One region of the Streptomyces sp. Tek67B01 genome, then DNA from elsewhere that is predicted to be linked to it. Evidence: riboswitches for the same ligand, from Rfam matches in the RefSeq annotation. Region 1 holds a riboswitch; the other holds the start of a gene.

Region 1 (7,417 bases):
GCATCAGCTCGCTGTAGCGCCGGGTCGTCGCGGCGAGCGCGGCCTCGCGTTCCAGGCCGCCCGCGAGCGCCTGGTGGTAGGTGTCGACCTGCCAGGTCGCCCCGTTGGCCCGGCGCCGGCACCGCTCCTCGATGATCCCGAGGTAGCGGTCCCGGTCGGCCGGGGCGATGCCCCACGCGTCGAGGCCCGCCGCCGCCATCGGCAGCAGCTCGTCCAGTACGAGGCGCACAGCGGGTACGCTCGCCAGGCCCGCGCCCCGGCCCCGGCGCGGCCAGTGCAGTCGGGCGTCGATCCCGTACCGGCAGGCCGCGTCGAAGTTGGCCTCCGCCTCCGCGAAGGGGAGCCGGGTCCACACCGGACGCGGTTCGTCCGCGAGCGTTCGCACCAGGCCGTAGTAGAAGGCCGCGTTGGCGACGACGTCGACCACCGTCGGCCCGGCCGGCAGCACCCGGTTCTCCACCCGCAGGTGCGGCACCCCTTCGGCGACGCCGTAGACGGGCCGGTTCCACCGGTAGACCGTGCCGTTGTGCAGGACCAGCTCCTGGAGGCTCGGTACGCCGCCCTCGGCCAGCACCCGGAGCGGTTCCTCCTCGTCGCAGATCGGCAGCAGTGCGGGGAAGTAGCGGACGTTCTGCGCGAAGAGCTCGTACGCCGACTCCACCCACCCTTCCCCGAACCAGGTGCGCGGGCGCACGCCCTGCGCCTGGAGCTCGGGCGGCCGGGTGTCGGTGGCCTGGGTGAACAGCGGCGGCCTGGACTCCCGCCACAGCTCCCGACCGAACAGGAACGGGGAGTTGGCGCCGACGGCTATCTGTACGGCGGTCACGGCCTGAGCCGCGTTCCACACGTCGGCGAACCGGGCCGGGGTCACCTGCAAGTGCAGTTGCACGGAGGTGCAAGCCGCTTCCGGCACGATCGAACCGGTGGTCCAGGTGACCCGCTCGACCCCCTCGATGTCGAGGGTGAAGTCCTCACCCCTCATCATCAGGATCTGCTCGTTCAGCAGCGAGTAGCGGTCCACCGCCGAGAGGTTGGCCAGGGCCAGGTCCGAGCGGGAGATCGTCGGCAGGATGCCGATCATCACGACGCCGGCGTCGATCTCCGCGGCCTGCCGGTGGGCGTAGTGCAGTCCCGCGCTCAGTTCCTCGGCGAGCTGGTCGAAAACGCGGCCCTCCAAGCGGTGCGGGAGTACGTTGACCTCCAGGTTGAACATTCCGAGCTCCGTCTGGAAATCGGGGCTCGCTATCCGCTCCAGGACCTGGGCATTCACCATTTTCGGCAAGCCGTCGGCGCCCGCGAGATTCAATTCGATCTCCAGCCCCATCATGTTCTTGGGACGATCGAACCTCTGCTCTGCCAGAAGTCGCTCCAGACCCTCCAGGCACTCGCGCAGCTTCCTGCGATACCGCTGCCGATCGGACAGGTCGAATCCGCCCGCCACGACCTTCTCCCCCATCGAGGTGTCCCTCCTCAAGTGGCCCGGCCCACAGCACCCAGGCCCGCGTTACGGTCGATGATGCCCCGGTGGCGTGATCGCTAACGCCGAGGGGACGCTCCTGGCGGGGAGCGCGCGCCGGTTTGGCGCGAAGGGCGCTTCGGCACATTCACCCGGCAAGTCCACTACAGCAAATTTCGCGTCGACTTTGCCATTCCGGATAACCGGCGCTTTCCAGCCGAGCCCCCATCCGGTAACCTCCGAGGTCAGCGCTGCGTGTTCCTGCGGAACCGACATGTACGTCAGTTCAACGGGACCGGTAAACGCCTTGCCGACAATAGTCGGGACAGCTAGCCGAAACATTGCGTGAACACATGTCGTATAAACTCCGCAAACGAGGCAGAGAGTTGGCGCGCGGCCATTGCCCCACAGCCCACCTCTGACCCCAGAATGCGACAGCGCCGTCCGCACCTTCTCCCGTAGCACCGGTCTCCCAAGTGAGAGGCGACCCACCATGCCGCTGCATGTCCCTCCGGCTCCCGCGCCCGCCCTGCGCAGCGTCCTCGCGGCACTCGGTTCCCCCACCGCCGTCAACGAGGCACACACACCTTCCCTGCGCGCCCTCCAAGGGCCGGTCACCGCGGAACTCCCGCTCCCGGTCCACGTGCTCGACCGGTTGCACGCCTCGCCGCTGGCATCCGGCGGCAGGCCGCCCCGTACGCGGCTGACGGCCTGGCGGTTCCTGATCCGCAGCGGCGACCGGTTCGTCGCGGCCGCCGACACCCGCCTCACCGCGGACGGCTGGGCCTTCTCGCACTTCTTCGAGGGCCCGTACGTCGCCGCGACGGAACGCGCGCTGCGTCAGGCGGAGTCGCTCGGTCAGGCCTACCAGCCGCGGCTGCTGTCCGTGCCGGAGCTGTACATGCTGACCCTGTGGCTGCACGGGGCCGTCAACGCGGACGCCTCCGCCGGCCTGCCCGCCGCCGCCGACCTGCTGGTGCCCCTGGCTCCGGCCCCGCCCGGGATCGCCGCCTACCGGCCGCACCCCGTGTCCGAACTGCTTCCCGTATTGACCCACCGGCTCCGGCGCACGGCGCCGCCGACACCCCCTCCGGTGGCCGCTCCGGCGGCCTGACCTGCACGGCTCTACCCGCATGGCCCGAGTGGCCCATGTGGCGTAGCCCGCTTGGGCCGGCGGGGAACCACCCCGATTGGCGCGGGAGTTGGCTGAACCGCCCGCACGAGTGATGCGTCATCAATCTATGAGGACTGCTGCCGGGAAATCCCTGCGAAGCAGCCGTCATGGGGGAAGACTGACGACACACTCCCCGCCTGTGCGGGGATGAAACACAGGGGGACGGCCATGAACCACGCATCGAGCCGTAGCACGCAGACCACACCGCAGCGAAAGAACGCATCCATGTGCCAGCACCAGCCTGCCTGCCCGTCATCAGAGTCCGCCGACCGGGAGGCCGCGCGCCCGGTGGCCAACCACCCGGAACAGGGCTGGAGCCTGCTGTGCAACGGCGTCCTGCTCTTCGAGGACACCGGCGAGCTGCTGCCGAACGGTCAGATCATCGCCCCGCACCGCCCGCTCGCGATCGCGTAGGCGACGCCGCGCACGACAGAGGCCGGTCCCGGAGCGTGTGCTCCGGGACCGGCCCCTTGTCACGTCATGCGGCTACGGCGACGGCTCAGGCGTCGTACTCGTCCAGCGGCGGGCAGGAGCACACCAGGTTCCGGTCACCGAAGGCGCCGTCGATCCGGCGCACCGGCGGCCAGTACTTCTCGGCCGCGGTGACCCCGCCCGGGAAGACGGCCTCGTCACGGCTGTAGGGGTGGTTCCACTCGCCGCCCAGGGCCGCCGCGGTGTGCGGGGAGTTGGCCAGCGGGTTGTCGTCCACCGGCCACTCGCCGCCCACGACCCGGTCGATCTCGCCGCGGATGGCGATCATCGCGTCGCAGAACCGGTCGATCTCGGCCAGGTCCTCGGACTCCGTCGGCTCGATCATCAGCGTGCCGGCGACCGGGAAGGACATCGTCGGCGCGTGGAAGCCGTAGTCGATCAGGCGCTTGGCGATGTCGTCCACGCTCACGCCCGTCGCCTTCGACAACGGACGCAGGTCGATGATGCACTCGTGCGCGACCAGGTTGCCCGGGCCGGTGTAGAGCACCGGGTAGTGCGGTTCCAGGCGCTTGGCGATGTAGTTGGCGCCGAGCACCGCCACCTGGGTGGCGCGCTTGAGACCCTCGCCGCCCATCAGGCGGACGTAGGACCAGGAGATCGGCAGGATGCCCGCCGAACCCCAGGGCGCCGCCGAGATCGGGCCGACGCCCGTTTCGGGCCCGGCGGTCGGCTGGAGCGGGTGGTTGGGCAGGTACGGGGCGAGGTGCGCCCGGACACCGACCGGGCCGACGCCCGGACCGCCGCCGCCGTGCGGGATGCAGAAGGTCTTGTGCAGGTTCAGGTGCGAGACGTCGCCGCCGAAGTGGCCCGGCTTGGCCAGACCCACCAGGGCGTTGAGGTTGGCGCCGTCCACGTAGACCTGGCCGCCCGCCTCGTGCACCTGGGCGCAGATGTCGGCGACGTGCTCCTCGAAGACACCGTGCGTCGAGGGGTAGGTGATCATCAGGACGGCGAGCTCGTCGCGGTACTGCTCGATCTTGGCGCGCAGGTCGGCCGCGTCCACCTCGCCGTCGTCGGCGGTCTTGACGACGACGACCTTCATGCCCGCCATCACGGCGCTGGCGGCGTTCGTGCCGTGCGCGGAGGACGGGATGAGGCAGATGGTGCGCTGCTCGTCGCCGTTCGCGCGGTGGTAGGCGCGCACGGCCAGCAGGCCGGCGAGCTCACCCTGGGAGCCGGCGTTCGGCTGGATCGAGACCTTGTCGTAGCCGGTGACCTCGCAGAGACGTTCCTCCAGCTCGGTGATGAGCGTGAGGTAGCCCTCCGCCTGCTCGGCCGGGGCGAACGGGTGCAGCTGTCCGAACTCGGGCCAGGTGACCGGCTCCATCTCGGTGGTCGCGTTGAGCTTCATCGTGCAGGAGCCCAGCGGGATCATGCCCCGGTCCAGCGCGTAGTCCTTGTCCGCGAGCTTGCGCAGGTAGCGCAGCATGGCGGTCTCGCTGCGGTGCTGGTGGAACACCGGGTGCGTCAGGTACGCGTCCGAGCGCAGCAGTCCCTCGGGCAGCGTGTCCTCGGCGCTCGCGTCCAGCGCCTCGATGTCCGCGGTGACGCCGAAGGCGGACCATACGGCCTCGACGTCGGCGCGCAGCGTCGTCTCGTCACAGGCGATGGAGACGAGGTCGGCGTCGGCCTGGTAGAGGTTCACCCCGCCCTCGCGGGCGGCGGCCACGACCTCGGCGGCCCGCCCCGGAACCCGTGCGGTGACGGTGTCGAAGTACGCGCCGTGCACGACCTCGACCCCGCCGGCCGTCAGGCCCGCGGCGAGCAGGGCGGCGTAGCGGTGGGTCCGGCGGGCGATCGTGCGCAGGCCGTCGGGACCGTGGTAGACGGCGTACATGCCGGCCATGACGGCGAGCAGCACCTGTGCGGTACAGATGTTGCTGGTGGCCTTCTCCCGGCGGATGTGCTGCTCGCGGGTCTGGAGCGCGAGGCGGTACGCCTTGTTGCCGTCCGCGTCCACGGACACGCCGACGAGGCGGCCCGGCAGTGAACGGGCGTGCTTGGCCTGGACGGCCATGTAGCCGGCGTGCGGTCCGCCGAAGCCCATCGGGACACCGAAGCGCTGCGTGGTGCCGACGGCGATGTCGGCGCCCAGCTCGCCGGGGGAGGTCAGCAGGGTCAGCGCCAGCAGGTCCGCGGAGACGGTGACGATGGCACCCAGCTCGTGCGCCTGGTCGATGACCGGCTTGATCTCGCGCACCGCGCCGGAGGCACCGGGGTACTGGAGCAGCACGCCGAAGACGCCGCGCTCGGCGATGTCGGCCGGGATCCCCTCGGACAGGTCGGCGACGACGACCTCGACCCCGATCGGCTCGGCGCGGGTCTCGATCACGGCGATGGTCTGGGGCAGCGCGTCTGCGTCGATCAGGAAGACACCGCCCTTGACCTTGCCGACGCGGCGGGACAAGGACATGGCCTCGGCGGCGGCGGTGCCCTCGTCGAGGAGGGAGGCGCCGGAGGTCGGCAGGCCGGTCAGGTCGGCGACGACGGTCTGGAAGTTCAGCAGCGCCTCCAGTCGGCCCTGCGAGATCTCGGGCTGGTACGGCGTGTAGGCCGTGTACCAGGCCGGGTTCTCCATGACGTTGCGCAGGATCACCGGCGGCGTGAAGGTGCCGTAGTAGCCGAGGCCGATCATGGAGGAGAGGACCTGGTTGCGGTCGGCGAGCGAGCGCAGCTCGGCCAGCACCTCGGCCTCGGTCCGCGCCTCGGGCAGGTTCAGCGCGGCGGCCGTCTTGATCACATCCGGTACCGCCGCGGCGGTCAGTTCGTCCAAGGAGCCGTAGCCCACCTGGGCGAGCATCTTGGCCTGCGCCTCGGCATCCGGGCCGATGTGGCGCTGCTCGAAGGGGATGCCTCGCTCCAGCTGAGAGAGCGGAATGCGGTTGGCGGTCATGTACGGAGGCCTCCTGGTCGTACGACCTGCGAGGGGCACCACGGCGCGGGCACCCGGACGGCCTCCCCCTCTGTCATCTCAACCTGAGAGCTTCACCGGAGCCGCGGGGATGACCCACGAGATCCGGCTTTCACCGTCGGTGAGGAGGGGAACCGGCACTGCGCGCCCGGTACCCGCCCCTGCTTTCCAGAGTGGCCTCGTCACGTGCGGTACGTATGCCTGAGAGATTCCGGGGAGGATTTGCTCCTTCGGCGCCTCCGTCGCACTCACTCGGAGGACTCTCCCGCACAGGGTCAACAGCCATCCACCAGCCTACCAGCGAGGATCTGGAAGCTCCCTCGAGTGGCCCCCCGTGCGGATATGCCCTTCTGTAGTCATTACGGAGGAGTTGCGACCAATCGGAGGCGGACCGTGCAGACCGACATCGATCCCCGCAGTCTCATCGGCCGCAAGGCGTTCGACCGCAATGGCGCCAAGATCGGCACCGTGGACGAGGTCTACCTCGACGATGCCACCGGCGTACCGGAATGGGCCGCCGTCCGGACCGGCCTGTTCAGTCGGGACGCCTTCGTCCCCCTGGAGCCCAGCGAGGTGGTCGACGACACCCTCCGGGTGCCCTTCGAGCGCTCCCTGATCAAGGACGCCCCGGACTTCGGTGTCGGCCGGCACCTCTCCCCGGAGCAGGAACTCCAGCTCTACCACCACTACGGGTTGGACGTGACCCTCCCGACGGACTTCCACCGCCCGCCCACCAACCAGCCCCGGGACTTCGGCAGCCTGGCGGGCGAAGGCTAACCGCTGCCCCCGGGGCCTTCCTCCGACGGCTCCTCCTGCCCTACGGGCTTCCCCACGGGCTCCCCTACGAGCGGAAGCGGATCGGACGACTCCAAGTCGGGGTCGTCCAGCCGGAAGGTCCGCACGCGCCCCGGCGGCGACCCGGGCCCTTCGAAGCGCACGGTGACGCGACCGACCCCGCTGCCCTGGACCCAACCCGGGCCGTACACCGCGTGCCGGACGTCGCTGCCGGCCGGCCAGCGGCGCTCGTCGGCCGGCTCGGGCGGCCGCGTACCCCCGACGACGGACGCGAGCGCCCGGGCCGTCCCCGCCACTCCTCCAGCCGCAGCCGCCTCGTCCGGCCCATGTGCCCCACCCGGTCCCTCGGCCTCGCCGTCCCCCACCGCCTGGCTCACCGCGCCGTCGTCCGCGCCCTCCCGCGGCCCCTCCCCCGCGACCGGCACGTCGGCCGACTCGTCCGCCTGCGCGTCCGCCTGCGCGAACAGGTCCTCCTGGGTGTAGTCCGCCAGCCCCGTCACGCCGACGCCCAGCAGCCGGACCCCTCCCGTGGTGTCCACGGCCTCCAGCAGCCGCGCGGCTGCCTCCCGCACCACCACCGGGTCGTCGG
Region 2 (7,417 bases), 3.6 Mb from region 1:
GAGCTTGCCGTCGTACTGGTCGATCGTGGCCTTGATGCCGACCTTGGCGAGCGAGGCCTGGAGGGACTCGGCCGTCTTGACCTCGGGGGCCTTGTTGTTGCGGACCGCGATGGTGGTCTCGAAGCCGTCCGGCTTGCCGCACGCCTTGAGGGCGGCCTTCGCCTTGTCCTCCTGCGGCTTGCCGGCCGTCAGGTTCCACGGGTCGTAGGACTTGTCGGCGCCGGGGACACCGGGCGGCAGCATGTTCGCGCCGAGGTCACCGCTGGTCGGGCCACCGCGGGCGTTCTGGAGCGACTTGGGGTCGGCCGCGTAGATGACGGCCTTGCGGCACTCGACGTTCTCGAACGGCGCGACCGTCTGCGGGAAGGCGAAGTAACGGATGTAGCCCGTGAAGGGGTTGTCCGCGTTCTTCTTGAGGTTCGCGTCCTTGAGGATCTTGTTCTTCGCGGCCTGCTGGACACCGGTGCCGTCGACGGCGAGGTCGATGTCGCCGGAGAGCAGACGCTGGTCCATGTCGTCCGGGTTGGTGGTGACCGTGAAGGTGACCTTGTCCGGCAGACCCTTGCGGATCGTGTCGGTCTTCGGATCCCAGTTCTCGTTGCGGACGAAGGTCGCGCCCTTGCCCGAGGCGAAGCTCTCGACCTTGTAAGGGCCGGTGGAGACGGGCTTGTTGGTGTAGGTGGCCCCCGTGTCCTTGCCCGCCGGGACGGGCGAGGAGGAAGGCATGGCCAGCAGGTACTTGAAGTCGGAGTTCGCGCTCGCCAGGTTGAAGACGACCGTGTGGTCGTCCGGCGTCTGGACGGACTTCAGCCCCATCTTGTCCGGGTCGGTGTCCTTGTAGGGACCCTGGTACTTCTGGCCCTGGTCGAGCTGGTCGATCAGGTAGGTCGGGCCGCCGGCCAGCACGTCCTGCGCGAAGACGCGCTCGATGCCGTACTTGAAGTCCTTCGAGGTGATCGGCGTGCCGTCCTCGAACTTCACGCCGTCCTTGATCTTGACGGTGTACGTCTTGCCGTCGTTGCTCAGGACGGGCTCGCCCTCGGCGAGGTCCGGGACCAGCTTGGTGCCCGCGGCGCCCGGCTTGCTGTCGTACGCGTAGAGCTGGCGTATGAAGAGGCGCTGCATGTTCCACACGAAGCCGTAGTAGGCACGCGCCGGGTCAAGGAAGTCGACGTCCTGGGGGGACCAGAGCTTGAGCTCACCGCCCTTGGCGTCGGAGGCGTTCACGACGCCGGTGGCGGCACCGCTGTAGCCCTTGTCGCCCTTGTCGCCCTCCGCCTTCTTGGTGTCGTCGCCACCGCACGCGGCGGTCAGCGACAGGGCGGCGATCACGGCGGTGATCGCGAGTGCCTGCTTTCTGCGGATCACGGTTGTCCAACCTCCAGAAGTGGGTGAATCGAAAGAGCGGTTCAGCTGCCCTTGGGGTCGAGTGCGTCGCGCAGCCCGTCCCCGAAGAGGTTGAACGCCAGGACGGTGATGAAGATCGTGATACCGGGAACCACCATGTACATGGGGTCGTCCTGGTAGATGGGGATGGCGTCGGACAGCATCTTTCCCCAGGAGGCGGTGGGCGGCTTGACGCCGGCGCCGAGGAAGCTGAGGGCCGCTTCGGTCAGGATGTTGGTCGGGATGATCAGTGTCGAGTAGACGAGGATCGGCGCGACCAGGTTGGGCAGGAGTTCCTTGATCAGGATGTACCCGCGGCCCGCGCCGAGGCTGCGTGCCGCCTCCACGTACTCCCGCTCCCGCAGCGACATCGTCTGGCCTCGGACGATGCGGCCGATGTACGGCCAGCCGAAGAAGCCGATGACGAGGATCAGCACCGCCATGCGGACGCTGGAACCCTCCAGCCCCAGAAGGCTGTTGGGCACCACCGAGACGAGCGCGATGGTGAACAGCAACTGCGGGAAGGCCAGCAGCAGGTCCATCAGGCGGCTGATGATGCCGTCGACCCAGCCGCCGAGGAAGCCGGCGAGCGCGCCCAGCAGGCTGCCGATGACGACCGAGACGAAGGCCGCGAGGAAGGCGACGATCAGGGAGATGCGGGCGCCGTAGACGATCCGGCTGAAAACGTCGCGCCCGTTGGTGGGTTCGACGCCCAGCAGGAAGTCGGAACTCACGCCGCCGAACGAGCCGATCGGCGTGCCGAGGTCGGGATCGATCATGTCCTCGTGGAACTCGTTGGGCGGGTGGCCCAACAGGCTCACGATCTGCGGCGCGAAGACCGCCACCAGGATCAGGAAGATCACGACCACGCCGCCGGTCAGCGCGACCTTGTCGCGCTTGAGCCGCATCCAGGCGATGCGGCCGGGCGAGCGGCCTTCGATGGCCTTGGCAGGGACGTCGGCTACGGACACGGGTGCGGGCGTCTCCGCGCTCGTGTCGTGCAGTGGTGCCGTCATCGTGGTGGGGACCCCTCTCGGCCGACGGGTGTGCCGGCCCATGCCCGCCGCTGTGGCGGCGTTGGTGCGGAGTGGCGCTCGGAGTGCGTGGGACACGCTGAACGCGTGTGAAGTGCAGGAAGTGCGGGAAGTGCTGCGGGAACCGCGGTGCGGGACCACGGGTGCGGATCACGTCTCGAACCGCGTCCTGGAGGACTGAGCGGCTCTTGGGTGGGGAGTCTTCATCGGGCGCTCGACCAGCCGCCAGACCCGCAGTTGAATGGATGCGCAACCGTGATCTGACGCTTCGATTCCCGTTATCCGGACTGCGCTCACACCTCAGCGGAGCAAGACCGTCTGTTCGGTACGCAACCGGACATCTGCCCCAACTCGCATGCGGAGAGTGCTTTTCAGGCTGACAATGGCGGCGATATCCGGGCAAGTCGAAGGCCGCCGGGGACCGTGGGTCCCGGCGGCCTCGTGATGGCTCGTTATCGCTGTCTCAAAACATGGGCACGCTTGCGGAGGGAAATATTCCGGCGCGCGCGACTCGGGTGGGGCGTCCCGTTACGGCCTAGTACGAGGGAGCCTGGCCCTCGCGGTCGTAGAACGGGCGGGTCTGCGAACGCAGCCACATCGCCACCGGATCGTGCTCGTCCGCGAGCGCGACGGTGCACACCGGGACGCCCTCGGGCACCGCCCCGACCGACTGCCGCATCATCTCCCGTACGGACTCCAGCGCGGGCGCGGAGGCGTCGTACAGGTCCAGCCCCACCGCCAGGTACGCCGACCCCAGCGACGGCTGCACCCAGGCGCGGCGGAGCGAGCGCACGGCGGGCGTGCGGTGCGCGTGCTGGGTCAACAGCCCGTAGAACTGTGGGAGCTCCAGCGCCGGCTCGGACAGTCGCAGCGGACCGGCCGGCATCCGGTCGAGGCCGGTGGCGATCCGGCGCAGGTCCGCCCAGGGGAGGCCGAGGCCGCCGCCCTGGGCGTGGGGGTTGAGCCACAGGCCCCAGCGGTCCGGGTACAGCGCGCGGGCGATGTCCCGGCCGGTGACGACCTCGTAGCCGCGGTTCCATCCGCTGGCGGCCAGTTCCTGCGGGGAGGTCACACAGGGCGCGTAGCCCAGGCCGTCGACCTCCATGCCGCCGTACTGGGCGTCCGGTGATCCCGGCCTGCCCTGCCAGAGCAGCATCCACAGGCGGCCCTCGGCGAGGGCGTGCAGGAGCGACTCGTAGCTCTCATAGCGCCCGGGAGTCACCTGGCGCAGCATGTGCTCGACCTGCCCGGCCGCGGCCGTGCCTGACGCACTCACCCGGTACCCCTCTTCGTCCGCCCGTCATCCACGCGTATCGGCCCCCAGCTTAAGCGGCCCTAGGGGAGGTAGAAGGGGCGTACGCGCTCACGGATGTGGTCGACCACCGGGTCCTGGGCGGCGTCGAGGAGGATCAACTGCACGGGCCAGGGCGGAGGTACGCGGGTCAGGGCGCGGCCAAGGGCCTCCAGCGGGGCGCTGCGCGACTCGGTGTCCCATCCCACCAGTCGGACACCGATGTACAGCTGCGGCGCTCCGCCCTCGACGCTGGCGAGGCAGCGGTGGGCGGCGGCGACCACGCCGATGGCGCGGAACTCCTCTGCGGCGGCGGCGAGGAAATCCACCGGGTCGTCCTGCCAGTCGGGCTCGAAGAGCCGGACGCGGCCGCCGGTGGCGGGGCCGTCGAGGGGGGTGCGGCCGGTGCGGCAGAGCTCCGCGACGGCGGGCGGCGGGAGCGGGACGCCGACGGCGCCCTCGGGGTTGAGGGCGATGCCGAGCTGCGGGGGCAGGCCGCGGGCGAACTCGACGGCGGGAGCGACGGCGAAGTCCATGGCGGGGCCGACGCAGACAAGGAACTGGGCCTCGGAGCTGTAGACGGGGACGTAGGCCTCGCCGCCGATGAGCATGGTCGGGAGGTTCAGGGCGGTCTGATCGGGGCTGCCGCCGGTGGGCAGCGGGACCCAGACCCGGCTGCGGCCGAGCACCTCCAGGATGCGGGCCCCGGCGTCCGCCTGTCCCAGGGCCGCGCCGAGCACGTGTTCCAACTCGTTGTCGGGCCACCCGCCGCCGTGCATGTGCCGCCTCCGCCTGTCGCTCCGCGTTGTCCCGCTGACCCTAATCCGTCCGCCCCTCCCTCCGACCGCCGGGTCACACCGCCGCCTGCCGGTACCGGAAGGACCCCGCCCCCGAGTCGAACCCCCGGCCAGACCGGCCCCGCCGGCGCGCGGGCTCCGGGGCGTGGGGTGTGGGGCGGGCGCCCCGGGAAACCCGGCTCCGCCGGGAGGTCCCCCTGGTCGAACGCCGGTGCGCGGGCGGGCACGCGGCGAGTGCCGGGCTGCCCGGCGGGGTGCCCGCAAGGGCCGGAGGTGCTCTGCGCTTCGTACGGCAGCTCGTACCCGGGGCGCCCGGCGGGGGGGGAGTCACCTTGCCTGGGCCGCGCCGGACGGCCACGCCGCCTTGGTGGACAGCGCCCGGCCCGCCCCCTTCGGCCCGCGCCGGCCTTCGAGGCGCGGGTCCGGGGCGGCGCCCCGGGAGGGAGAGGGGGCCGCGCTAGTGGAACGTGATGCGGGTGACCGCGGCGGCGGCGGGGCGGTCCAGGAGGGTGACCGATGCGCAGCCCGTCGGCGGGCGGCCCGCTTCCGCGGCGCGGATCAGGCGGGCCGCCGCCGCCCGGTGGTGGGCGAACGCGTACGCCGACACCCGCCGCCCGCGCTCCGCCTGCCCGGCCAGCGCCTCCCCCGCCGTGGCGTCCAGCAGCAGCAGGTGCAGCGCCCGGCCGCGCCTGCGCGCCGCCCCCGCCAGGAGCCGCCGCACCCACGCCTGGCTCCCGCAGTCGTGCACCACCACCGACGCCCCCGAGCGCACCACCCGCCACAGCCCCCAGTAGTGCGCCACCCGCACCACCGGCCGGTACACGGCGTACGGAAGCACCCCCCGCGTCCGCCGCTCCCACCGCTCCCGCGTGTCCTGCGAGTCGATCGCGCCGCCCCCCGCGGCCCGCTTGATCAGCGTGCTCTTGCCGCCGCCGGGCAGGCCGGAGACCACCACGATGTCCCCCGCCACGAAGCCCAGCCGTCTCGACCCCCCGGCCCCCGACCCCCGTAGATCGCGGACCCGTCCCGGCCGCACCGGCGCCGGCGCCGGCCGCTGCGCCGGGACCCCGTCGAGGGTCCCCGTCAAAGCCGGCACTCCGAACCTCCGCACAGTGATCGCCTCCCCCGGACCGTGAATGTAAAGAGACGGTAATCCGGCCCGCCCGGTTCCGGCCCGCCCCCTCAAGCCCGCCCGGTTCCGGCCCCGCCCGGTTCCGGCGCCGCCCGCTCAAGCCCGCCCGGTTCCGGCGCCGCCCGCTCAAGCCCCGCCGGCGTCCGCACGGACTTTCGGGGCCGCCCGCCCACGCCCGTCCACCTCGTGCAATGATGTGCGCCATCTGGACACCAACTGCATACCGGCCGCTTGAATCCGCGCGGGAGAGTCCCGGCACGCCGTGAGGCCGTGCCCGGGCGCCGAAGGAGCAAGTTCCTCCCTTGAATCTCTCAGGCCCCGTACCGCGTGGATGAGGCAGATCTGAAAAGCGGGCTGTTCGACAGCTCCACCCAAGGTGCAAGCCGAAGACGCGTCCCGCCCGGTGCGGGAACTCTCGGCGAACCTCTCAGGTTCCGATGACAGATGGGGAGGATCGTCCTCGTCATGTCATGCCCTGGGACCCGGGAGCCACACCCATGAGCACTGCCCCCCGCCTGACCGCGCTCGACGCGCTGCACCGCTCGCTCGGTGCGACCATGACCGACTTCGCGGGCTGGGACATGCCGCTGCGCTACGCCAGTGAGCGCGACGAGCACAACGCCGTGCGCACGAAGGCCGGTCTCTTCGACCTGTCCCACATGGGCGAGATCACCCTGACCGGCCCCGAGGCCGTCAAGGCCCTCGACCACGCGCTGGTCGGCAACATCTCCACCGTCGGCGTCGGCCGCGCCCGTTACACGCACATCTGCCAGGAGGACGGCGGAATCATCGACGACCTGATCGTCTACCGCCTCGGCGAGAGCGAGTTCATGGTCGTCGCGAACGCCTCCAACGCCCAGGTCGTCCTGGACGCCCTGACCGAGCGCGCCGCCGGCTTCGACACCGAAGTCCGCGACGACCGCGACGCCTACGCCCTGATCGCCGTCCAGGGCCCCGAGTCCCCCGGCATCCTGGCGTCCCTCACCGACGCCGACCTGGACGGGCTCAAGTACTACGCGGGCCTGCCCGGCACGGTCGCCGGCGTCCCCGCGCTGATCGCGCGTACGGGCTACACCGGCGAGGACGGCTTCGAGCTGTTCGTCGCCCCGGAGCACGCCGTGGAGCTGTGGCAGGCGCTGACGAAGGCCGGCGAGGGCGTCGGCCTGGTCCCGGCCGGCCTGTCCTGCCGTGACACGCTGCGCCTGGAGGCGGGCATGCCGCTGTACGGGCACGAGCTGACCACCTCCCTGACCCCGTTCGACGCGGGTCTGGGCCGGGTGGTGAAGTTCGAGAAGGAGGTCGACTTCGTCGGCCGCCGGGCCCTGGAGGCCGCCGCCGAGCGCGCCGCCACGAACCCGCCGCGCAAGCTGGTCGGGCTGATCGCCGAGGGCCGCCGGGTCCCGCGCGCCGGTTTCCCCGTGGTCGCCGACGGCAAGGTCATCGGTGAGGTCACCTCCGGCGCCCCGTCGCCGACGCTGGGCAAGCCGATCGCGATGGCGTACGTGGACGCGGCGCACGCCGCGCCCGGCACCTCCGGCGTCGGCGTGGACATTCGCGGTACGCATGAGCCGTACGAGGTCGTTGCCCTGCCGTTCTACAAGCGGCAGAAGTAGCGCCCGTACGCCCTGCCGGCCGTCTCAGTACCCGAGACCACCGTTCGTATCCACTCCCCCGCATCCAGGAGAATCAGGTCATGAGCAACCCCCAGCAGCTGCGTTACAGCAAGGAGCACGAGTGGCTGTCGAACGCCGAGGACGGCGTCTCGACGGTCGGCATC

Evidence for each region. Region 1 has a riboswitch for glycine ahead of gcvP (aminomethyl-transferring glycine dehydrogenase). Riboswitches for the same ligand answer to the same signal wherever they lie in the genome.
Region 2: it holds a riboswitch for glycine, as region 1 does, so the genes downstream of both, gcvT (glycine cleavage system aminomethyltransferase GcvT) here and gcvP (aminomethyl-transferring glycine dehydrogenase) in region 1, are expected to answer to the same signal.

What each region holds. Positions count from the first base shown of each region.
Region 1 covers NZ_JBUYUY010000001.1:5,974,052-5,981,468, reverse strand. Annotated here, with positions in the region: gene ACV7NM_RS26940 (glutamate-cysteine ligase family protein) at 1-1,456, opposite strand, end outside; gene ACV7NM_RS26935 (hypothetical protein) at 1,950-2,570, shown strand; gene ACV7NM_RS26930 (DUF5999 family protein) at 2,856-3,044, shown strand; gene gcvP (aminomethyl-transferring glycine dehydrogenase) at 3,130-6,015, opposite strand; glycine riboswitch at 6,213-6,311, opposite strand; gene ACV7NM_RS26920 (PRC-barrel domain-containing protein) at 6,427-6,810, shown strand; gene ACV7NM_RS26915 (DNA polymerase IV) at 6,807-7,417, opposite strand, start outside.
Region 2 covers NZ_JBUYUY010000001.1:2,351,293-2,358,709, forward strand. Annotated here, with positions in the region: gene ACV7NM_RS10350 (ABC transporter substrate-binding protein) at 1-1,368, opposite strand, end outside; gene ACV7NM_RS10355 (ABC transporter permease) at 1,410-2,402, opposite strand; gene ACV7NM_RS10360 (enhanced serine sensitivity protein SseB C-terminal domain-containing protein) at 2,956-3,696, opposite strand; gene ACV7NM_RS10365 (enhanced serine sensitivity protein SseB) at 3,756-4,490, opposite strand; gene ACV7NM_RS10370 (AAA family ATPase) at 4,966-5,625, opposite strand; glycine riboswitch at 5,873-5,976, shown strand; gene gcvT (glycine cleavage system aminomethyltransferase GcvT) at 6,138-7,253, shown strand; gene gcvH (glycine cleavage system protein GcvH) at 7,334-7,417, shown strand, end outside.